3 regions of the Brevibacillus sp. HB1.4B genome follow, and region 2 is predicted to be linked to each of the others. Evidence: a T-box and tRNA genes for the amino acid it is inferred to sense, from the RefSeq annotation. Region 2 holds a T-box; the other regions hold tRNA genes.
What was found. A T-box is a leader RNA that pairs with one kind of tRNA and senses whether it is charged. The one in region 2 lies ahead of serS (serine--tRNA ligase), so its partner is inferred to be a tRNA-Ser.

Region 1 (7,038 bases), on a different contig from region 2:
ATTTCTTCCGCAATTCCTACGACAGCAGGATCTACTTGGCTCAAGATGTTCTGATACTGCTTCTGATGGTTCTCATTTTCGAGCCTGAAGCGCTTTTCCACACGCGAGTCATGGGCGGGGATGGTATTCCCGGGTTTTGCGCCAAATCCGATTCCTTTTCCGAACAGGACAATTTCTTGTCCGGGTCCGGGTTCTTCCACGAGTACGACGTTATGGTTCAACACACGCGTAATTGCGTACGTTTTTTCCTTTTCACGGGACAATCCATTCCACCACCTTTAGATAGACAAAAACGGTCCATGACCGTATTTGCTTACCGCAAGCGGTCACATCCAATTTAATGAAAAATGTCGATGAACCATGACATTAATCAGAAAAAAGAGCCGAAAAAACCTTTTTAACAAGAAAAAGATCTTCTCGGCTCATGCCTGCATTACCAGTAACACGCCTTGTGAAAACGCTTCAATTAAAGCTTATAATAGCTCACGTCTCGTACATTGTCAATCACCCTGTTAACGGGAAAAAACACGGTGGGCAGGAGAAGCAGAAGCCTGTCCCGAATTGTTTGAACCAAGCAGGATAAGGGCAAAACAAAGCCAAGCGGACGCCTCATTAGCAATCCGCCTGGTTTGTTACTTGGTGTACTTGTCGGCAATCGTAGATGCACAGAAGGAGTTCGGTTTGATTTCGGCACGAAAGTGATTGGTTTCTGCTAAGCTCAACAAAGACTGGATAAACTTACGGGTAGGGCCATTCGTACCGATATCAAAATGCAGGCGGATGGGAGTATCTAAGTGGTGGTCCCGCAAATATTGGCGTACTTCTGTGGCAAGTCCGACTGCGTACATCGCTTCCTGAAATATACGCTGTTGCAAGGATGCGTACCGGCGTTCTTGAAATTTGTGATAAAAGAAGGTGCCCCCATGGCCGGGACGAATCACTGTGATCACAAGAGCAAAAAAAGTCCCGCGGCTTTTTAATTGAGAGTCGGCCCCCACAATAATTTCAAATGGACCACCTATTGATGAGATGGTATGTTCGATGTGGGAAAACACTTCTTCTTTTGCCAGTAGACCTCTAGTCGGACTGTGAAAGCGATCAAATAACGAATTTGCAGAGGTTAAGCCCACTCACATCCCTCCAGAAAGAGGCTAACAATGATTTGCATACTTCTTCCTTACATCATTAATGTATGTAATCTCGCAGATAGTATGTGAACGGGTAGGGACAAAAACTTCTTGAATCAACTTTTTTGGGTAAAATGGTCCGTTTGTTCGGGACGAAAGACTGTTTTTGAAGGAGCTTTAGAGAAACGTGATACAAGCAAATGAACATGATTATTATATGAAACAAGCCATGGAAGAGGCCCGGAAAGCTGCTGCGATTGGCGAGGTTCCGATCGGTGCGGTCATCGTGCGCGACGGGGAAATCGTAGGTCGCGGCTACAACTTGCGGGAAACACAAAAAGACCCTACCTTGCACGCGGAATTGATCGCGATACGGGAGGCAAGTGAACGCTTGGGTGGATGGCGCTTGATCGGGTGTACGCTGTACGTGACGTTGGAGCCGTGTCCGATGTGTGCAGGTGCAATCGTTCAAAGCCGTATCGAACAGGTCGTGTATGGCGCTCGCGATCCGAAGGCGGGCTGTGCCGGGACATTAATGAACCTGCTCGCGGAACCGCGCTTCAATCATCAGGTGCCAGTCTTAGAGGGTGTTCTTGCAGAGGAATGCGGGCAGATGCTCAAGGACTTCTTTCGTGGATTGCGAAAAAAAAGACAGCCGGTACAGGAATGACCGGGCTGTCTGGACAAACCGTCTGCATGCAGGCGGTTTTTATTTGTTTACGTTTTGCAGCAGGTGCAGCTCTTCTTCGGTCAGTTCGCGATACTCACCAGGGGCGAGTGACGGGTCAAGGTGAAGCGGGCCCATACGAATCCGTTGCAGATAGGTGACTTGCAGGTCGAAAGCAGCAAACATCCGTTTTACCTGATGGAACTTTCCTTCCATGATGGTGACGCGAATCTCTGATGTTTCTCCTGAAGAGATAATCTCCAGCTTGGCTGGCAGTGTAGTGAAGTCCTCCAATTCCACGCCTTTGGCAAACTCCTGTACATGGTGCTCAGTAACCCGGCCATCGATGCGGGCAAAGTACTCCTTGTCCACTTTCTTTTTCGGGGACAAGAGACTATGGGAGAGGTGACCGTCATTGGTCAAGAGTAAGAGACCCTCTGTATCAATATCCAGTCGGCCTACCGGATGCACCTTGATAGCCCACTCGTACGGGAGCAAGTCCACTACGGTTTCATGGACATTGTCCTCTGTAGCAGAAACGACTCCAGGCGGCTTGTTCAGTAAAACGTATACCCAGCGCTTAAAGTTAAGCGGTTCTCCATCCACAAGAATTTCCTGTTCCTCGGCAATGACATGCATCCCCGGGTCTGTTGCGACAACGCCGTCCACGACGATCAGTCGCTGTTTCACTAAGGCTTTCACTTCCTTGCGCGTGCCGATTGCCATATTGGCCAGCACCTTGTCCAAACGTTCACGTTTCATATATGTTCCTCGCTTTTCTTCTGATCGGATACAATCGTGTGTGCTGTTATTAGTTTGGCCTAATGAGCCGCGCAAATCAAGGGGAATGCAAAGGAATGAGTCTTGCATTTTTGACTGTATTTTGCTATAGTAAATAATGTTTCTGACAAACTAAATATGGAGAGATACCCAAGTGGTCATAAGGGGACGCACTCGAAATGCGTTAGGCGTCGTGAGGCGTGCGTGGGTTCGAATCCCACTCTCTCCGCTTAGATTTTTCGGATCGAAGAGAATGAAGCATATTTTTGCCAGTGTGGCAGAGGTATGCTTCTTTTTTTATATCACAAAAACTGTAAGCAAATTTTAATTTTGCGTCTAATAACGGGTACCGCCAGCAAAACGTGGTTATCTTAACTCCAATGTGACAATCACTATTAAATCAATGGTTGTCACATTGTTTACATGTATTCAAAGTAGTTTTAAATTAGTTTAATTATCTCAGAACTTTTCGTAGACCAAGCCAAAGATTGCTACCCGCGCCTTCGCTCGGGCTACACCCCCCATCTAATAACCGGTGTACCGTCAACCAAATGACATAATACCCACATTAAGGATTTGGATGCAATAACAACCTCGATTTCCTTAGCGTACAGGAAATCGAGGTTGTTAAGTTTAATTAAGGGTTTGTTATTTTGATTCCTTTGTAGCTAGTGCTGTTTAAAGAAAATAAAGTTGTAGACTAGGAGGTAGCACCTGAATCAGTCTGACAAAGCCTGTTCTTGCGGCATGCCTTCTTTTTTTGCCTCTTGTCTTATCCATGAAAATAATAATAACGAGGCCGCGACTGCAATTGCCACACCGATCGTCCCGAACCACGGGATGGATGACAAGGATATCCGATCCACGGCGAGGCCGCCGATTCCCGCTCCTGCTGCCATCGATAATTGCATCGTGGACTGATTGAGACTAAGCATAATGCCTGAATAATTGGGTTCGATCCGTACCAAATTATACTGCTGTGTAGGACCGCTAGACCAGGCGGCGAACGACCACAGCATAAGGATGGCTACAACCGGCAACCATGAATGCGTGAATATGACGGCAACCGTGAGTAAAATCAAGGCGGCGATATGCAGCAACATACTCCAAGTCAAGGTGGGGGCTACCCCCCATTTATCCGTACTGTAGCCGCCGAATTTGGAACCAATTAAGCTGGCCACGCCGAACGCCAACAATACTCCGCTGAGCACTTCTTCATTTAAGCCCGCAACCGTGAGTAGATAAGGAGAAATGTAGGTATACGCTATAGAGTAGCCACCGAGCCAAAAGAAAGTGATCGAGAGTCCAAGAGCCACTTTTCTGCTTTTGAGGAGAGCAAGTTGCTTGGCTAAAGGTACGGGGGCATCCCCCTTTACTTGCGGGATCGTTTTATACAGAACAAAGATGGCAAGAAGACCCATTATGGCAATGAAACCGAATACTGATTTCCAGCCGTATGCCTCAGCGATCATGCGTCCGAGAGGAACCCCGATAATTAATGATGTAGTAAACCCCATCACTACGGTTGCAATTGAACTCGCCTGTTTACCTTCTGGCGCGATTTTCGCTGCTATATCCAAGGCGGTAACAACAACCATTCCAGCGCCTAAAGCCATTAACACGCGCGCAAGCACAAAAAGTCCGAATCCCGGCAGTACAAAAGACAAAATGTTGGCAAACACGAAAAGTCCCAGTGCACCAACGAGCAGCTTTTGCCTTTCAATTTTTGCCGTCAAAGCCATCAATATGGGGGTGCAAATAGCATATACAAAGGAAAAAACGGTCACAAACTGCCCTGCCGAAGTAATGGAGATCCCAAGCGTATCCGAGATCTTGTCTAAAATACCTGAAATGACATACTCGGATGTCCCAACCAAAAAACTGACAATCGCCAAAAAATAAACCTTCCAAGTACTCCCCTTCAATTTCACCACTCCTAATTTTTTCGCATCTATATATAATGAATTATCGATGTGTTTCACATTAAAAATCTACACATCTCAATATATCGATATGTAGGCTTGAAACAAACCGAATCCTCAAGAGAGCATTCAGCTTGTTGTCATTAAATCTCGTTATTGAAAAATGAACCGATTTCGCGGATCGCTTCCTCGTTTCTTTTGAAGTACGTATACTTACCGATCCGTTCCGCTGTGACCAGACCTGCCCGTTGGAGTATCGATAAATACTGGGAAGTTGTAGACTGTGTCATCTTCAGCGTTTCCGTGACTTGACAAACACATACCCCGACTTTCCTCATATCAATCCCTTCGTGGGGCGTAAAATGTTTTTCAGGCTCTTTCAACCAATGCAAAATTTGCAATCGCGACTCGTTGGACAGTGCTTTAAAGATTTCAATCGGTTCCATACACATTATAATATCGCAAATTATCGATGTGTCAACATGAAAAAGCTGCGGCGGCTGTATGAATAACTTAGCGCGGGTTTTATGTCATTTCGTTGGCTGTACCCCTAACCTAACTCAATGTACTATGAATACTATAAAACCAAATATAGATATCAAGTATTTAAAGAAATAAAAAGAATGGGTAACTCTACATTGAATACTGTAAAGTCACCCATTCTGACTAGTTAAGTTAAACGCGGATTAACAACGTTAAGGGGATGCGGACAGCTAAAAACGCCGATTTTAACCACAATAAGGCATGCAGCACAAGACCAATTATGTTGTATCCATGAGGGTGAATCTTACTCTTTTTAGAGCTTTACGCAACACAATTTAGCCTCAAGATTGTATTTCACAATGCAACACAATCGTTAACGTGGTTTTTTCGCGTTCTGCTGGTGCTACCCTTAAACGAGAAGATTTTTACGACCAGGTTCATGGAATGGTGCCATATAATATTAGCTCCGATATGTTTTTTAAAAGCAACTTCGAAATGGGTCACTTTGTCGCTTTCATACATATAGAAGAAAAATGAGGTTTTTTTACAACCAATGCCCCCAAAAAAAATCTTAATATGATACGAAAACGCAATGAAATTGCGTAAAAACGAATGGAATAATTTATGAAAAACGGTTGTTTTTTACCTTCTTTTTTTACCTATAAGGTAGGACGGTGAAAAGCATGAACGATGAGTTATTAATAGAGGAGTGTAGAAGAGTTTTAAGAAGGATCGCTTGGCGGTTGCAGTATCAAGCAAAGAAGATTTCCACCCGAGAGCTTCCGATCATAGAAAATATCTGTGGGCAGAATCAAATGTCTTCTGTAGATTCTAAGTTACACTTAGAAGAAATGTTGAACTCCCTTCCGGACAAAGCAAGATTTGTTATTGAGCAAGTAGTGATCAATGGAGTTGCAGAAGAAATAGTTGCACAGCATTTAGGCATATCTCAACAAGGCGTAAACAAATACAAACGGAAATATTTAGGGATACTTCGAAAAAAATTAGAGTCTAACCTGCAAGCAGTTAAGTCGTAGGCCCTCCCAAATGGAGGGTTTTTTTAAAATTTTTTATAACACGAATAGCCCGATCAACGTCTTGATTAGGCTAAATCCCTTTGCTACCGGTTATGTTTAAACACCTTACCAAACGAGCTACAAAGGCCCTTTTATGCGTTTTTATTCTAGGTGTAAGGTTGGCTAGTCATTGAAAAATCGAAATTTACCCCATTAGAACCGTTCAGATGATTGGTCACTCCATCAAAAAAGAACCCGATCACGCTCTAATTTATAACAAGAGCCCCAACTAAAAAGTTGAGGCTCTTGTTTGGGCGACCGCCAACCAAATGACAAATAAGCTACTTTTTCCCTTAACGTGGGTTTCTGGTTACTTTGCTGGCGGTACCCCATTTACTAGCCTATTGACGCTCATAATGATCTGGTCGGTTCGAAGGAGATTCGATCCTTACAGATCACAAGGTCTCCTTTTTCCGCTTATTTTCAACATAGGTTAGAAAAGCTTGCATTCCTTTAAGCCAAAGAGCCAAAAAGGGTGTCGTAACTGGTAGTACTATCAGGGCATATAGGGGTGCTAATTTAAAATAGTCATGCATGATATCATTCGCTGTAATCTCTGTTGACGGGGTCATTACACGCTCAAAGCCATACTCTAAAATAAGCATCAGCGTAGCACCAACTGACCCCATGAAAAGGGGGATTATAAAACCTAGAAAAGCACATAAAACCCAATATACCCATAGGCGAATGTTCCTGAATGCCTGGAAGTAACCTGAAATACCAGAAATAACAGATACAGGAAATAGGGATGTCACAAAAAACCATAACCATCCCCCAAACGATGCTCCCCCAACCGACATGCCACCAGCTGCGAAATCCCCGAGAAAAGAAATGATAAAACTCAAAAAAAACATAGTCACCAAACCGTAAATAAGACCTACTAACGTAGAGCGCACTTTAATACAAATGGTCGCTCCCTCCCCCAATTGAATTAGTTTCAATATTATTATTATTTATCAATAAATTCCACATATTATCAAATG
Region 2 (7,038 bases):
GTTTTTTGATTTATCTGTCTAATTGAATCTATAACCGAACGATATACTCATTTCTTGACAGTAAATTAAGCCGTTTGTTAAACTGTCTTAAACCATTCGCCGAGAGGAGCTTTCAACTGTGCGGGAAGACAAATTTGTTAAAGAGGGCTTAACGTTTGACGATGTATTGCTCATTCCAGGAAAATCTGAAGTTTTGCCAAGGGATGTTGATCTACGAGTACGATTGAGTGAGAATGTGAAGCTGAATATTCCTCTGATCAGTGCTGGGATGGACACCGTAACGGAGTCTGGACTTGCAATCGCCATGGCTCGCCAAGGTGGTATCGGGATTGTCCATAAAAACATGTCCATCGAGCAACAAGCAAGCGAAGTAGATCGTGTAAAACGCTCTGAAAGTGGCGTTATTACCAATCCGTTCTCTTTGTCCCAAGAGCATACCGTCGAAGAAGCGAATGCTCTCATGGGTAAATATCGTATCTCCGGTGTTCCGATTGTCGATGAGAATCAAAAACTGATCGGAATTCTCACCAACCGCGATCTGCGCTTTGTACATGACTTCTCCATCAAGATCAAAGAGGTTATGACCAAGGAAAACCTGGTGACGGCTCCTGTCGGTACTACACTGCAACAGGCAGAATTGATTTTGCAACAACATAAGATCGAAAAGCTCCCGTTGGTGGATGATAACAACATCCTGCGTGGACTCATTACGATTAAAGATATTGAAAAGGCAATTCAATACCCGAATGCAGCAAAAGATGCACAAGGCCGCTTGCTGTGTGGTGCTGCTGTTGGGGTATCTGCAGACACGTTTGAGCGTACAGCAGCACTTGTACAAGCTGGCGTGGACGTACTGGTGATTGATACGGCTCATGGGCATTCTAAAGGCGTAATTGAAACGGTAAGAGCAGTTCGCAAAGAATACCCAACGCTCACAATCGTCGCAGGGAACGTGGCAACTGGACAAGCTACTCGCGATCTTATCGAAGCTGGCGCATCTGTGGTGAAGGTTGGTATCGGTCCAGGTTCCATTTGTACAACTCGTGTCGTAGCAGGTATCGGTGTTCCTCAAATTACAGCGATCCACGATTGTGCACAAGTAGCGCGAGAGTACAATATTCCAATTATTGCCGACGGCGGCATTAAATACTCCGGTGATTTGCCAAAAGCAATTGGTGCAGGTGCTTCTGTGATCATGATTGGCAGTCTGTTCGCCGGTACAGAAGAAAGCCCGGGCGAATTCGAGATTTTCCAAGGTCGTCGTTTCAAGGTATATCGCGGAATGGGATCGATCGGCGCGATGAAAGCCGGCAGTAAGGACCGTTACTTCCAAGAGAACGCACAAAAGCTCGTTCCGGAAGGGATCGAAGGCCGTGTTCCTTACAAAGGCCCATTGGCGGATGTTACGTATCAGTTGATTGGTGGACTGCGTGCAGGTATGGGATACTGCGGGGCGAAGACCATTGAGGATTTGATTCAAAACTCCCAGTTCGTTCGCATTACCGGCGCTGGCTTGCGTGAGAGCCACCCACACGACGTACAAATTACAAAAGAATCACCTAACTACTCGATTTCCTAAGCGAAAAATAGTACGGAAGACCCAGGTCCCCTTTCTTTTAATAAGAGAGGGGATTTTTACTAGCTACTAACTTGTGGAAATAGGAGGAATCTCGCTTCAAGCCACCCTGCAACCTATGGTACACTTACAATTGTGTGCTTGTTTTCACGAAAAAATGAAATCGACAGAAATAGGAGAGTGAGAGATTACATGAAGCGAAAGACATGGACAAAGCGATTGACAGGTCTGTTCCTTTCTGTCGCTGTTTTTGCTACAGCAATGGGAGGAATGGTTTCAAAGGTAGAAGCTGCCCCTGTAGCATCTCAAGCGAATTTACAACTGGAAGCGAAGTCTGCCATTCTTGTTGAGGCATCGACGGGAAGGGTTATCTATAGTAAAGATCCTGACGTAGCACTTCCGGTAGCTAGCATGAGTAAAATTATGTCTGAATACCTGGTTCAGGAAGCCGTCAAACAAAAGAAAATTAACTGGGATGATGTTGTCCCGGTAAGTGAGTATGCTTTTTATATCGCGAAAATTTCAGATTCGTCTGGGGTGTACCTGAATTTAGGTGAATCATTTACAGTTAAACAATTGTCAGAAGCGATGACAGTCGTTTCTGCTAACGACGCAACCGTACTTTTGGCTGAGAAGGTCGCAGGCAGTGAAGCTGCCTTTGTTGAAATGATGAACAAAAAAGCAGTAGAGCTTGGTATGAAAAATACGATGTTTGTCACTTCTACAGGTTTGCCAGCTAATGAGTTGGGCCCGTATTCAGTGAAAACCGATCAACCAGAAAATCTGATGTCGGCACGCGATTCGGCTATCCTCGCACGTGCTCTGATCCGTGATTTCCCTGAGGCATTGGAAGTTTCCAAAAAAACAAACTTCACATTCCGAACAGGTACCCCACAAGAGTGGAGCAAGAAAAGCTTCAACTGGATGCTGCCTGGTCTGATTAGCTACTATCCGGGCGTAGATGGATTGAAAACAGGGCATACACTTGCAGCGGGCTATTGCTTTACAGGGACGGCTGTTCGTGACAACATGCGTTTGATTAGTGTAGTAATGAATACAGATAGCAATACAAAGCGTTTCGCGGAGACCAGAAAACTGTTTGACTACGGTTTTAACAATTACAAACTGACGAAACAAATGGACAAGAATGTACCAGTTAAAGGGTTTGAAATAGCCCCTGTGAAAAACGGTGTAGAGGTAACAGTTCCAGCCGTTACAGGTAGCGAAGTAAATATGATTACAAAGATCGGTACAGAAGCAAAATTCACACCTACTGTTACCTTCCAGGAGCTGACCGCGCCAATTACGCAAGGACAGGTTGTCGGTAAGATCGTATTGAAAGAAGAAGGCATGAAGGATACGGATTATTTGCAGCCTGAAGACGCGACAAAAGCAGGTGTTGATGTAGTAGCAGGACAGGCAGTAGAGGAAGCCAGCTGGATTCGTCTGTTCTTCCGCAGCATCATTGAGTTTTTCAGCAATTTGTTTAGCAGTGGGACAGGAAATTAAATAATGGTTGTTTTCCCCTACATCTATCGTTTACAATGACGGTAACAGGAACCATAACACCACATAACAGTTTCGGTTCTGACTCATGATGTAGGGGGTAATGACATGGTACAAGTAGGAACATCCCGCGTAAAAAGAGGTATGGCTGAAATGCAAAAAGGCGGCGTTATTATGGACGTCGTAAATGCTGAACAAGCAAAAATTGCAGAAGCAGCGGGTGCTGTTGCTGTAATGGCTTTGGAGCGTGTACCGTCTGACATTCGTGCAGCTGGTGGAGTTGCGCGTATGGCGGACCTTAGCATTGTAGAGGAAGTACTGAAAGCTGTTTCGATCCCTGTTATGGCAAAAGCTCGTATCGGTCATTTTGTTGAAGCGCGTGTTCTTGAGTCTCTGGGTGTAGATTATCTCGATGAGAGTGAAGTACTCACTCCGGCAGATGACTTGTACCATATCAATAAAAAAGAGTTCACTGTACCGTTTGTATGTGGCGCCCGTGATCTGGGTGAAGCTCTCCGTCGTATCGGAGAAGGTGCATCCATGATCCGCACAAAAGGTGAGCCAGGAACCGGAAACATTGTAGAGGCTGTTCGTCATATGCGTACGATGATGTCCCAAATCCGCAAAGTGCAAGCCATGTCCTACGATGAACTGATGGCGGAAGCCAAAAACCTGGGTGCTCCATACGAACTTCTTGAAGCGGTACACAAAACAGGTAAGCTACCAGTCGTAAACTTCGCAGCAGGCGGAGTAGCAACACCAGCAGATGCTGCCCTGATGATGCAATTGGGCTCCGATGGCGTGTTTGTTGGCTCTGGTATCTTTAAATCAGAGAATCCAGAGAAGTTTGCTCGCGCGATTGTGGAAGCGACCACCCACTACACGGATTACGAACTGATTGCTCGCGTATCCAAAGGCTTGGGGACGGCAATGCCAGGTATCGAAATCTCCAAAATTCGTGAAGCTGATCGTATGCAAGAGCGCGGCTGGTAAGGTGAGTAGCATGAAAATCGGCGTACTCGCTCTACAAGGAGCTGTAGCAGAACATGTGCGACTGCTAGAAGAGGTTGGTGCCACAGCCGTCCCGGTCAAAAAAGTAGAAGAACTGGATGACCTCGACGGGCTGGTCATTCCCGGCGGAGAGAGCACCACGATAAGCAAGCTGATGCACAAGTACGGATTCATGGAGGCGGTTCAAGAGTTCGGTAAGGCGAACAAGCCGATCTTCGGAACTTGCGCAGGAGCGATCCTTCTGGCAAAACAGATTCAAGGACAAGACGATTGCCATCTAGGGTTGATGGACATCAAAGTAGAGCGGAATGCTTTTGGTCGCCAAAAGGAGAGCTTTGAAGTCTTGATGCCTGTTGCGGGTGTGGCGGCAGATTACCCGGCAGTGTTCATCCGGGCACCGTATATCATGGAAGTGGGAGAGAACGGTCAAGTCTTGGCCAAGCACGAAGACAAGATTGTTGTCGCCCGAAGCGGTCACTATTTGGCAGCAGCCTTTCACCCAGAATTGACCGAAGATACAAGACTGCACAAATACTTCCTCGACATGGTCAAGGAATACAGAAGCTAGCCGTCATACCGGAAGATCGGCCGTCAAAAAGGCGCCGATCTTCTTTTTTTCTGAAAAGATCGAGGTGGGCTGCTCTTTACATACGTATAGAACCTGTAGTACAGTTAACAATAATAGTATTCATGAATGAGAATGCGATGATGAGAACAAGTACTTCACAAGAGCCAGGTCTAGAGAGTCGGTGGTAGGTGCGAACCGATCCGGTTATGTGAAGGAATCCATCTCGGAGTGGCAAAGGAACAACAACTTTGCCCGGAACCGTCCCGTTATGACGGAAGAGTGGGCATATGCATGAGGATTGCTGCATATGTCAACGAGGGTGGCAACGCGGGTATACAACACTCGTCCCTTACCAGGGGACGGGTGTTTTTTGTTTTTTTTCAATACGATTCGGAGGGATTTACACATGTTGGACGTAAAAGTATTACGCCAGGATTTGGAAGAAGTAAAACGCCGTTTGGCTTACCGCAATGAAGATATTTCTGCGTTGGATCAATTCGTAGAAGTAGATGAAAAGCGTCGCCAAATCATCCAAGAAGCAGAAGCGCTGAAAAATAAGCGTAACACGGTATCCGAGCAAGTAGCGGTTATGAAACGCAATAAGGAAAATGCAGACCATCTGATCACTGAAATGAAAGAAGTAAATGAACGCATCAAGGCTTTGGATGAAGAGCTGCGCCAACTGGATGAGCAGCTGGAGTTCATCTTGCTGAGCCTCCCGAACCTGCCGCACGAAAGCACGCCGATCGGTACGACAGAAGACGATAACGTGATTGCCTGGACATGGGGAGAGCCACGTGCATTTGACTTTGAGATTAAGCCTCACTGGGAGCTGGCTAGCCAAGCAGGCATCCTCGATTTTGAAACGGCGGCAAAAGTAACAGGAAGCCGTTTTGTTTTCTATAAAGGCTTGGGTGCACGCCTGGAGCGCGCACTGATGAACTTCATGATGGATCTGCACTCGAATGAGCATGGCTATGAAGAAGTGATCCCACCGTTTATCGTCAACCGCACGAGCATGACAGGAACGGGTCAATTACCTAAGTTCGAAGAGGATGCATTCAAAATCGAGGGACCAGATTACTTCCTGATTCCAACTGCAGAGGTGCCAGTCACCAATATGCATCGTGATGAAATCATGGATGGAGCAGATCTCCCTCGCTACTACACTGCTTTCAGCGCATGTTTCCGTTCGGAAGCGGGTTCTGCTGGCCGTGATACGCGTGGGTTGATTCGTCAGCATCAATTCAACAAAGTTGAGTTGGTGAAATTCGTGAAACCAGAGGAGTCTTATGACGAACTCGACAAACTGGTGAAAAACGCTGAAAAGGTGCTTCAACTGCTTGGACTGCCATACCGTGTCTTGAGCATGTGCACAGGCGATCTAGGATTTACAGCTGCGAAGAAATTCGACCTGGAAGTTTGGATTCCAAGCGGTGGCACATACCGTGAAATCTCGTCTTGCTCGAACTTTGAAGATTTCCAAGCGCGCCGCGCCAATATCCGTTTCCGTCGCGATACAAAATCGAAGCCGGAATTTGTGCATACATTGAATGGTTCTGGTTTGGCGATTGGACGTACAGTAGCAGCGATCTTGGAGAACTACCAAGTGGCAGATGGAGCCATCGTGATTCCAGAAGTTCTTCGTCCGTACATGGGCGGAGTAGACAAGATCGCGCCGAAGTAATAAGCAAGAGATAAGGAAAGCAGCTCTTGATCCATAACGGGTCAAGGGCTGTTTTATATTGTGTACTAATACAGGTGGAATTTTTTAAAAAACGTGTTGCACTGTACTAATTTCTGTTATATAATAAAAACAAATTTTAAGAATATTGTTTTAATACAGAAATGGAGGAATGGAGAATGGACTGCTATCGATGTGAAGGAAACGGAGAACAAAATTGCCCAAAATGTGGAGGCGTTGGTCATGATGCCAACGGAGCGGCTTGCCACAATTGCTTGGGAGATGGTCATGTATGCTGCAGCCATTGCAGTGGCAGCGGGTATCAGGAGTAAGGACATTTTTTTTGCTCTTGCTGTTATATAATAAAAAACATTTTATCAATCTGTATCATAATAACTTTGAAGTGAGGGAGGAGGAGCTGTTTTGACTACCGTACCAACGAATCCATATCCGCTGGAGGTGCAGATTTCCGGTGAGATGCACCCCGGTTATCAAGATATCCTGACACCAGAAGCGATTCAATTCGTGATGAAGCTGGAGCAAAGATTTGGCGACAGACGACAACAATTGTTGGCTAAACGCGTGGAGCGTCAATTGCAGATCGATGCAGGTCAACTACCCGATTTTCTACAGGAAACAGCGGATATTCGTAAAGGAGATTGGACTGTTGCTCCATTGCCCAAAGATTTGCAG
Region 3 (7,038 bases), on a different contig from region 2:
CATCCTGGATCGTATACCAGGATGCAGCCAGTGCTTCATCATGCAAAAATGTAGCCAGAGAAGTCGTTTTGCCATAGCCTGTCCCTGCATGAATGAGACAAAGCTGCGTATATTTCAACAGGCGTAATTTTTTTGCCAATGCAGGTCGCCGTAAGACATATGGCTTCTGTCCTGGAGGAGTTATTTTGGATATAGGGATGTGGATTGGAATCATAAAATGTGCACTCCTTGCCGTTCTCCTGCTCTTCTTTGACTATTTCCCCATTTCTAACTATTCTCCTGCCAATTGACTCTTAATCAACAAAAAGCCCACCCGGGAGTCCAGGTGGTGCTCATTCAATCCACTAAATTATATCCAATAACAGTATATCCAATATCATTTAACAAAACTTGGAATTCTTCGTCACTAATGTGCTCTCCGTGTGTAATTCGTGAATGCAAATTTGCGATTCGGTCATAAACAGCGCGATTGGTGGAGACGTATAATATGTTGAAGCGTGTTTCTGCCTGCAAGCGTGACCTCATCCGATCCACGACACGTTTATGCAGCGAATCTGGATGTCCATTATCGACTCGCACAATTTTTCCAGGTGTATACGGGATCGACGTCCGCGGATTGACTTCGTCAGGCTTCGGAGTATCGACTGGCAGCACACCTACAATCAAGTTATCCTTGTACGCTAACACCTTGATATCGGTTACACCGGGCAGCTTTTCCGCATGCCCTTCCAAGTGTGTCACGAGCTGCGGCTCACGCTGATGAACCATCTTTTGGCTAATCATGGCTGCCGGTCCTTTATCCCTAGCGACGTTATCGTTCTGGAAGTTAATCCCGAGAGATTCAAATTTGGCCTGATTTCCGTTCTGATCTTCGGTGCCCTGTTCTTTGTTAGGCGAACACCCTGTCAGCAAGCCGGCAAACAGGAGCACAGCAATGATACTCCCACTCATTCGTCTCACAACAAAAACACCTCCTTGCACTTAGTGTGATGTGCAGGAGGTGTTCTTACTCAGGAAGTAGCTGCCTTAATTCGCCTTTTGGAAGTCACCTTCAAATGTATCTTTTTTGCCGTCTTTTTCAGCTTTGAGCGTGTAGCTTCTGATTCCATCATTCGTGGATTGGTAAAACTCAAAAGTACCTTCAGCAGTTACTTCCACTTCGTATGTTTTGTCTTCCAACGTTACGGTAACCTCTGTTCCAGGTTTTACTTTACCGACGATTTGGTAAACTCCCAAATTGGCTAAAGAAAAGGTCTTACCTTTAACACTTTCCTTGTCAATAAATGCAACCTGCTCAGGCTTTTTCTCGTCTGTTGCTGGTTTCGTCGGATCTTTTGGCTTTTCCTGTTGTCCGACTTGATTAGGGTTCACATTATCCGCAATCAAAACGGTTTGCGTTTTTGGATCCCACTCTACTTTGTAACTCAGCGCTTCCGCAATAAAACGAACAGGTACTACAGTACGCTTGTTCACAATCTGTGCAGGCACGTCCAGGTTGATCGTTTGTCCATTTTTCTTGGCAATTTTTTGTGTAACGACCAATCTGATGTTATCTTTCCCTTTATTAATCGTTACGGTACGAGTAGCTTCGTTCCACTGCACTTCAAAACCGAGGCTTTCTGCAATCGGACGAATCGGAACCAGTGTACGCCCCTGGCTGATAATAGGTGCTTGGTCAGGAAACGCGATTTGTTTTTTATTGTACTCCACTTTAACAGCAGTCTGTACTGCTTTCGGCGCAACAGGTGCAGATGCTGCCGCTGCAGAAAACGCTGCCATTGGTACCAGGGCGATCGCTAGCAGTAATGAGGTTACTTTTTTAAGCAAAACATTCACTCCATTTCCAAAAAAGTTCATACGATTCTTAATCTACTATAGGATGAGGACTGTTTCAAGAATTTCCTACAGTCTCCCTTTCAAAAGATCGTTCTTTCCTAGTAGTTCTCTTCCATCTCGTTACTTTTTCCTCCTCCTTTTGACCTAATTTCAAATTGTTACAAAAATGCAACCATCTTGCTTTCCAAAACCGTTACAATAGACAAGAAGCGACAGTATTTTATCTTGAAAGAGGCAATGACTGATGAATAAATTTCTCCCTTTCCTCATCCTGGCACTTATCTTAACGTTAATTCCTCCAGTAGGAAGCTCCGCCAATACGACGGCCATCCAATTGGGAAGTGATGTACTGTTCAATCAGTTCCACCATCTCATTGAAGGCAAAAAAGTCGGGTTGATTACGAATCAAACAGGTCTGAACAGTCAAATGGTTAGCACGATCGACATGTTACGACGTGATCGCTCCGTGCATTTAACCACTCTCTATGCACCTGAACATGGCCTCGACGGAAAAACGGTCGCAGGAAAACAAGTAACGAGCTTTGTTCATCCCGTTTACGCTATACCGGTCTACGGCTTGTCTGGATCAACTCGCAAGCCGACACCAGAAATGCTGAAAGACATTGATATTCTTCTCATCGATTTGCAAGATATCGGATCGAGAACCTACACATACATATCTACCTTGCAATACGCCATGACAGCTGCAAAGGAACAAGGAAAAGAAGTAATGATATTGGATCGACCGAATCCTCTCGGCGGAACAATTGTCGAGGGTCCTGTAGTTGAACTGCCTTACCGCTCCTTTATCGGAGTGGACACCCTCCCGCTTGCACATGGCATGACGATCGGAGAGCTGGCATTGTTTTTCAACCGTACCATCGGTGTAGACCTTACCGTCATTCCGATGCAAGGGTATGCACGCAGCATGATTTATCAACAGACAGGTTTAGCCTGGATTCCGAGTTCTCCGCATATCCCTAACTTGACCTCGGTTTTCGGGTATATGGCAACTGGTTTGGGTGAGGGTACCCCCATTCGTCAAGGCGACCATTTCACCTGGATCGGGGCTGAGGGTCTGGATTCGCACAAGTACGCCGATCTGTTAAATGGAAGTCTTCTGCCTGGTGTCATCTTTATTCCTGAGAATAAAGGAACTGCCGGGGGCGTACGCCTTCAGATCAACGATCTACATCAGTTTAACCCTGTAAAAACAGGTATTTACGCGCTGACCTATGCCAAGCAATTGCAGCCATTCCCTATGCCAAAAAGTACAAGTATGCAAATCTCTATGTTCGACAAGGTGATGGGTACCAACAAAATCGGTCTGCTTCTCGAACAAGGCAAATCCCCGCAGGAGATTGTTTCTTCCTATGAAGCGGATCTTAAGAAATTTGTAGAGCTGCGGCAAAAATATTTGATCTATGGCGATAAACCGTTTATCCCAATGCAGCCGATTCAACAGAAACAACCGAAGCAATCAAAGCAGCCTGAACAACCAGAACAACCGAAACCATCTAAGCCAGAAAAGCCAAAGACACCGACTCCACAGCAGCCTGGCAATAATAATGGAACGACCAATCCAGCGAAGAAACCTGAACCAGCTACAAAACCGATTCCTCAGACACCGAAGTCTTCTGAGAAGATCGCTTATTTAACCTTTGACGATGGACCTTCTTCAGTAACTCCACGTGTTTTGGATACGCTGAAAACGCATCAGGTTAAAGCTACCTTCTTTATAGTAGGCCGTGAGGTAGCTGGTCATGAGGCCATTCTCAAAAGGATTGTAGCTGAAGGGCATGCGTTGGGAGGACATTCGTATTCCCATAATTATCAACTTGTTTACAAAAACATGGAGAGCTTTTTTGCAGACCTAGAAAAAGGCAGTCAAATGATTGAAAAAGCAACCGGCGTAAAACCAGCAGTATTCCGCTATCCAGGTGGCAGCACGAATACCGTCAGTTTGAAATATCAAGATCCCAAACGTTATAACAAGCAGCATACAGTCATGCATGCGATCAAAGCAGAGGCGCAACAACGTGGCTATTCATTTATCGACTGGAATGTAACAAACGGCGATGCAAGAAGCAACAAATACACAGCCGCTCAAACACTGGCCAATATAAAGCAGCAAGTAAAGTCACAAAAAGAAATCGTCGTCTTGATGCATGATTCCAGTACCAAGTCACCAACAGCTGAAGCTCTCCCAGAAATCATTTCGTACTTGAAAGAAAAAGGCTATCGTTTTGAAGTCATTCAAGCCGATCGTCCAACTGTTTCCAACGTAAAATAATCACAGCAGCAAAAAGCCCGCTCTGTAATAGAGCGGGTTATTTTGTATGTTAGACCTTGTGACTGGCTAAGTCGTCAGTTTTTCGTATCGGAGGCGCAGCTCTCTTTTCAAAATTTTTCCGCTAGGGTTTCGAGGAAGATTGTCGGCAATCACTACATATTTGGGTGCTTTGAAGGAGGAAAGACGGTCTTTGCAAAAAGCAAGCATCTCGTCAGCAGTCAGTGACTCACCTGCTTTTGGCACAACGACAGCCGTCACTGCTTCGATCCAGTACGGATGGGGAACTCCGATCACTGCGACCTCAGACACTTTCGGATGTTGATAAATAAGCTCCTCAATCTCCCTGCTTGCAACGTTCTCTCCCCCCGATTTAATCATATCCTTTTTCCGATCAACGACCGTGATATAGCCTTCTTCATCCATGATGCCCAAATCCCCGCTGTGAAACCACCCACCATGGAAAGCAGCCCGTGTCTTTTCCTCATCTCGGAAATACCCCAGCATCGCATGACTGGTCCTGTGTACAATCTCACCAACACTTCCACGCGGGACTTCATTCCCATCATCATCGACGATTTTCGTTTCTACATGTAACGCTGGCTTGCCTGCAGAGCCCGCTTTTCTCATCTGATCCTTCGGCTGTAAAACAGTTGCTAATGGAGCCACTTCCGTCTGCCCGTAAAAATTGTAATACTGTGCGTTCGGGAGACGTTGACCAAGCTCTTTTAACACTTCTACAGGCATGATCGCAGCACCGTAATAGCACTTTTGCAAAGAACTCAAATTGCGCACGGCAAAATCGGGAGAACGCAGTATTGCAATCCATACGGTTGGCGGGCAAAACAACTGAGTAGCCTTATACGCCTCTACCGTCTGCAGCATTAACGCAGGGGTTGCCTGTTCCAAAATAATACCGCTCCCACCTAGGTACACGTACGGTCCCAAAAAGCAATGAAGCTGCGCACTATGGAACAAGGGAAGCGCGTGAACAGCCACATCATCCTGCGTCATCCCGCCTTCAATGATCGCACTGACATATTCGGAGATAATGCTTTTATGCGTGAGCATAACGCCCTTTGGCTTTGATTCCGTTCCGCTGGTATACAAAATCTGTACAACATCTTCTTCCGCTATATCTACTTCAGGCTCATGGTCGTCTGCCGCTTCCATCAGCGTGCGAAAAGGCAACCATTCCCCTGCTTGTACTGTAGGTTTGGACATGAGGGAAAGCAGCTTGGGGGAAATTCCAGCTAATTGGAGTCCGTCTTGAGCGAGCTGCAGGAATTCAGGGGATACGAAGCACGCACTCACTTCCGCATGACCCAAAATATAGGCGACATCTTCCTTATTCAACATGAAGTTGATCGGCACCATGATGACTCCTGCTTTCGCTAGCCCAAAGTTCAGAATCGCAAAATCCATCGAGTTGCGTGAAAGTACAGCTACCCGCTCCCCTTTTTGCAAGCCTTTGGAAAGAAGCGTATGAGCCGTCTTATTTGCAAGCTGATCAAGCTGCGTGTAGGTCAATACTTCTTCCTCAAAGTACAGGGCAGGCTTATCAGGATTTCGCCCACGACTTCTTCGCAAAATATCGCCTAGTGCATTTCTACGAACCCGTTGCGCTTCGAGCATGCAAATTCCCCCATCACTTTTAGTCTCCTCTCCATTATATAATAGTTTTCTTTATTTTCTGATATTTTTACAATAAAGAAACGACAACTTACACTCAAAGCTCTCAACCATAAAAAAGACCCCAGCTTCTCAACTGGAGTCGGTTCATTTGTATTTATGGCGGAGGGAGCAGGATTCGAACCCGCGTGAGCTTGCACTCTAACGGTTTTCAAGACCGCCCCGTTATGACCACTTCGGTATCCCTCCGTATTTCAACAATACTTACTATATCACAGCTCTACTATTTTTTGCAAGAGCCCTGTATCCATTTCCTTTATCGTTTGAAGGCAACGAGTTTCAATTCCGTCATTTCTTCTATCGCGTATTTGACCCCTTCCCGACCAAGTCCGCTTTCCTTTACGCCACCGTAGGGCATATGGTCCACGCGAAAAGTCGGAATATCATTTACCATCACACCACCCACGCGCAGCTCTTCTGCCGCTTCCAGAGCCAACGACAGATTGTTGGTATAGACACCAGCCTGTAATCCATAGCGGGAATCATTGACCAACGTAATGCCTTGCCGGACAGACTCCACTGGATTAATCAGAACGACAGGACCAAATACTTCCTGACAAGAAACTTTTGCCTCTGCCGGAACACCCGTCAACACCGTAGGTTGGAGCATCCGATCCACGATCTGTCCCCCACACTCCAAACGTGCCCCCTGCTGGAGCGCCTCATGAATCCACGCCATCGCACGTTCTGATTCGCGTGGATTGATCATAGCGGAATAGTCCGCGTCCTCAGAGAGCGAATCACCACCGCGAAGTGCTCGTGTGTGTTCAACAAACTGTTGGACGAAATCATGATAGATTTCTTTGACCACATAAATTCTTTGCACAGAGATACATACCTGCCCAGAATAGGCGAATGCGCCAAAAACGCATCGGGGTATCACATCATTGAGTTGCACATCGCGATCAACGATCACTGCCGAATTCGATCCCAGCTCGAGCGTGACTCTTTTCATGCCCGCTCGATTGCGTATATCCAGCCCAACACTTGGGCTCCCTGTAAACGTCACCGCCCTGACTCTCGGGTCAGACACGATTTTATCGCCAACACTCGCACCACTGCCTGTGATCACATTTAGGGCTCCTGCAGGCACACCCGCTTGCTCTGCGAGCTCTGCGAGAAACAATGCGCTAAGTGGTGTCTGCGATGCAGGCTTGAGAACAACAGTATTACCAGCAGCGAGAGCAGGTCCGACCTTATGGGCGACGAGATTCATGGGA

Region 1: it encodes a tRNA-Ser, which carries the amino acid that the T-box ahead of serS (serine--tRNA ligase) is inferred to sense. The anticodon was not compared.
Region 3: it encodes a tRNA-Ser, which carries the amino acid that the T-box ahead of serS (serine--tRNA ligase) is inferred to sense. The anticodon was not compared.

Annotation. Positions count from the first base shown of each region.
Region 1 is NZ_JABSUT010000015.1:86,024-93,061, reverse strand. It holds gene glcT (glucose PTS transporter transcription antiterminator GlcT) at 1-263, opposite strand, end outside; gene HP398_RS27905 (ribonuclease H-like YkuK family protein) at 633-1,130, opposite strand; gene tadA (tRNA adenosine(34) deaminase TadA) at 1,315-1,797, shown strand; gene HP398_RS27895 (pseudouridine synthase) at 1,837-2,556, opposite strand; tRNA gene HP398_RS27890 (tRNA-Ser) at 2,715-2,803, shown strand; gene HP398_RS27885 (MFS transporter) at 3,294-4,499, opposite strand; gene HP398_RS27880 (ArsR/SmtB family transcription factor) at 4,640-4,942, opposite strand; gene HP398_RS27875 (sigma-70 family RNA polymerase sigma factor) at 5,663-6,016, shown strand; gene HP398_RS27870 (hypothetical protein) at 6,451-6,951, opposite strand.
Region 2 is NZ_JABSUT010000022.1:1,124-8,161, forward strand. It holds gene guaB (IMP dehydrogenase) at 119-1,579, shown strand; gene HP398_RS30220 (D-alanyl-D-alanine carboxypeptidase family protein) at 1,769-3,085, shown strand; gene pdxS (pyridoxal 5'-phosphate synthase lyase subunit PdxS) at 3,191-4,075, shown strand; gene pdxT (pyridoxal 5'-phosphate synthase glutaminase subunit PdxT) at 4,086-4,661, shown strand; T-box leader at 4,790-5,014, shown strand; gene serS (serine--tRNA ligase) at 5,068-6,348, shown strand; gene HP398_RS30240 (hypothetical protein) at 6,541-6,708, shown strand; gene aceB (malate synthase A) at 6,769-7,038, shown strand, end outside.
Region 3 is NZ_JABSUT010000016.1:12,002-19,039, reverse strand. It holds gene HP398_RS28070 (ATP-binding protein) at 1-214, opposite strand, end outside; gene HP398_RS28065 (YhcN/YlaJ family sporulation lipoprotein) at 337-951, opposite strand; gene HP398_RS28060 (copper amine oxidase N-terminal domain-containing protein) at 1,027-1,857, opposite strand; gene HP398_RS28055 (exo-beta-N-acetylmuramidase NamZ domain-containing protein) at 2,081-4,129, shown strand; gene HP398_RS28050 (acyl-CoA synthetase) at 4,196-5,761, opposite strand; tRNA gene HP398_RS28045 (tRNA-Ser) at 5,919-6,007, opposite strand; gene HP398_RS28040 (aldehyde dehydrogenase family protein) at 6,075-7,038, opposite strand, start outside.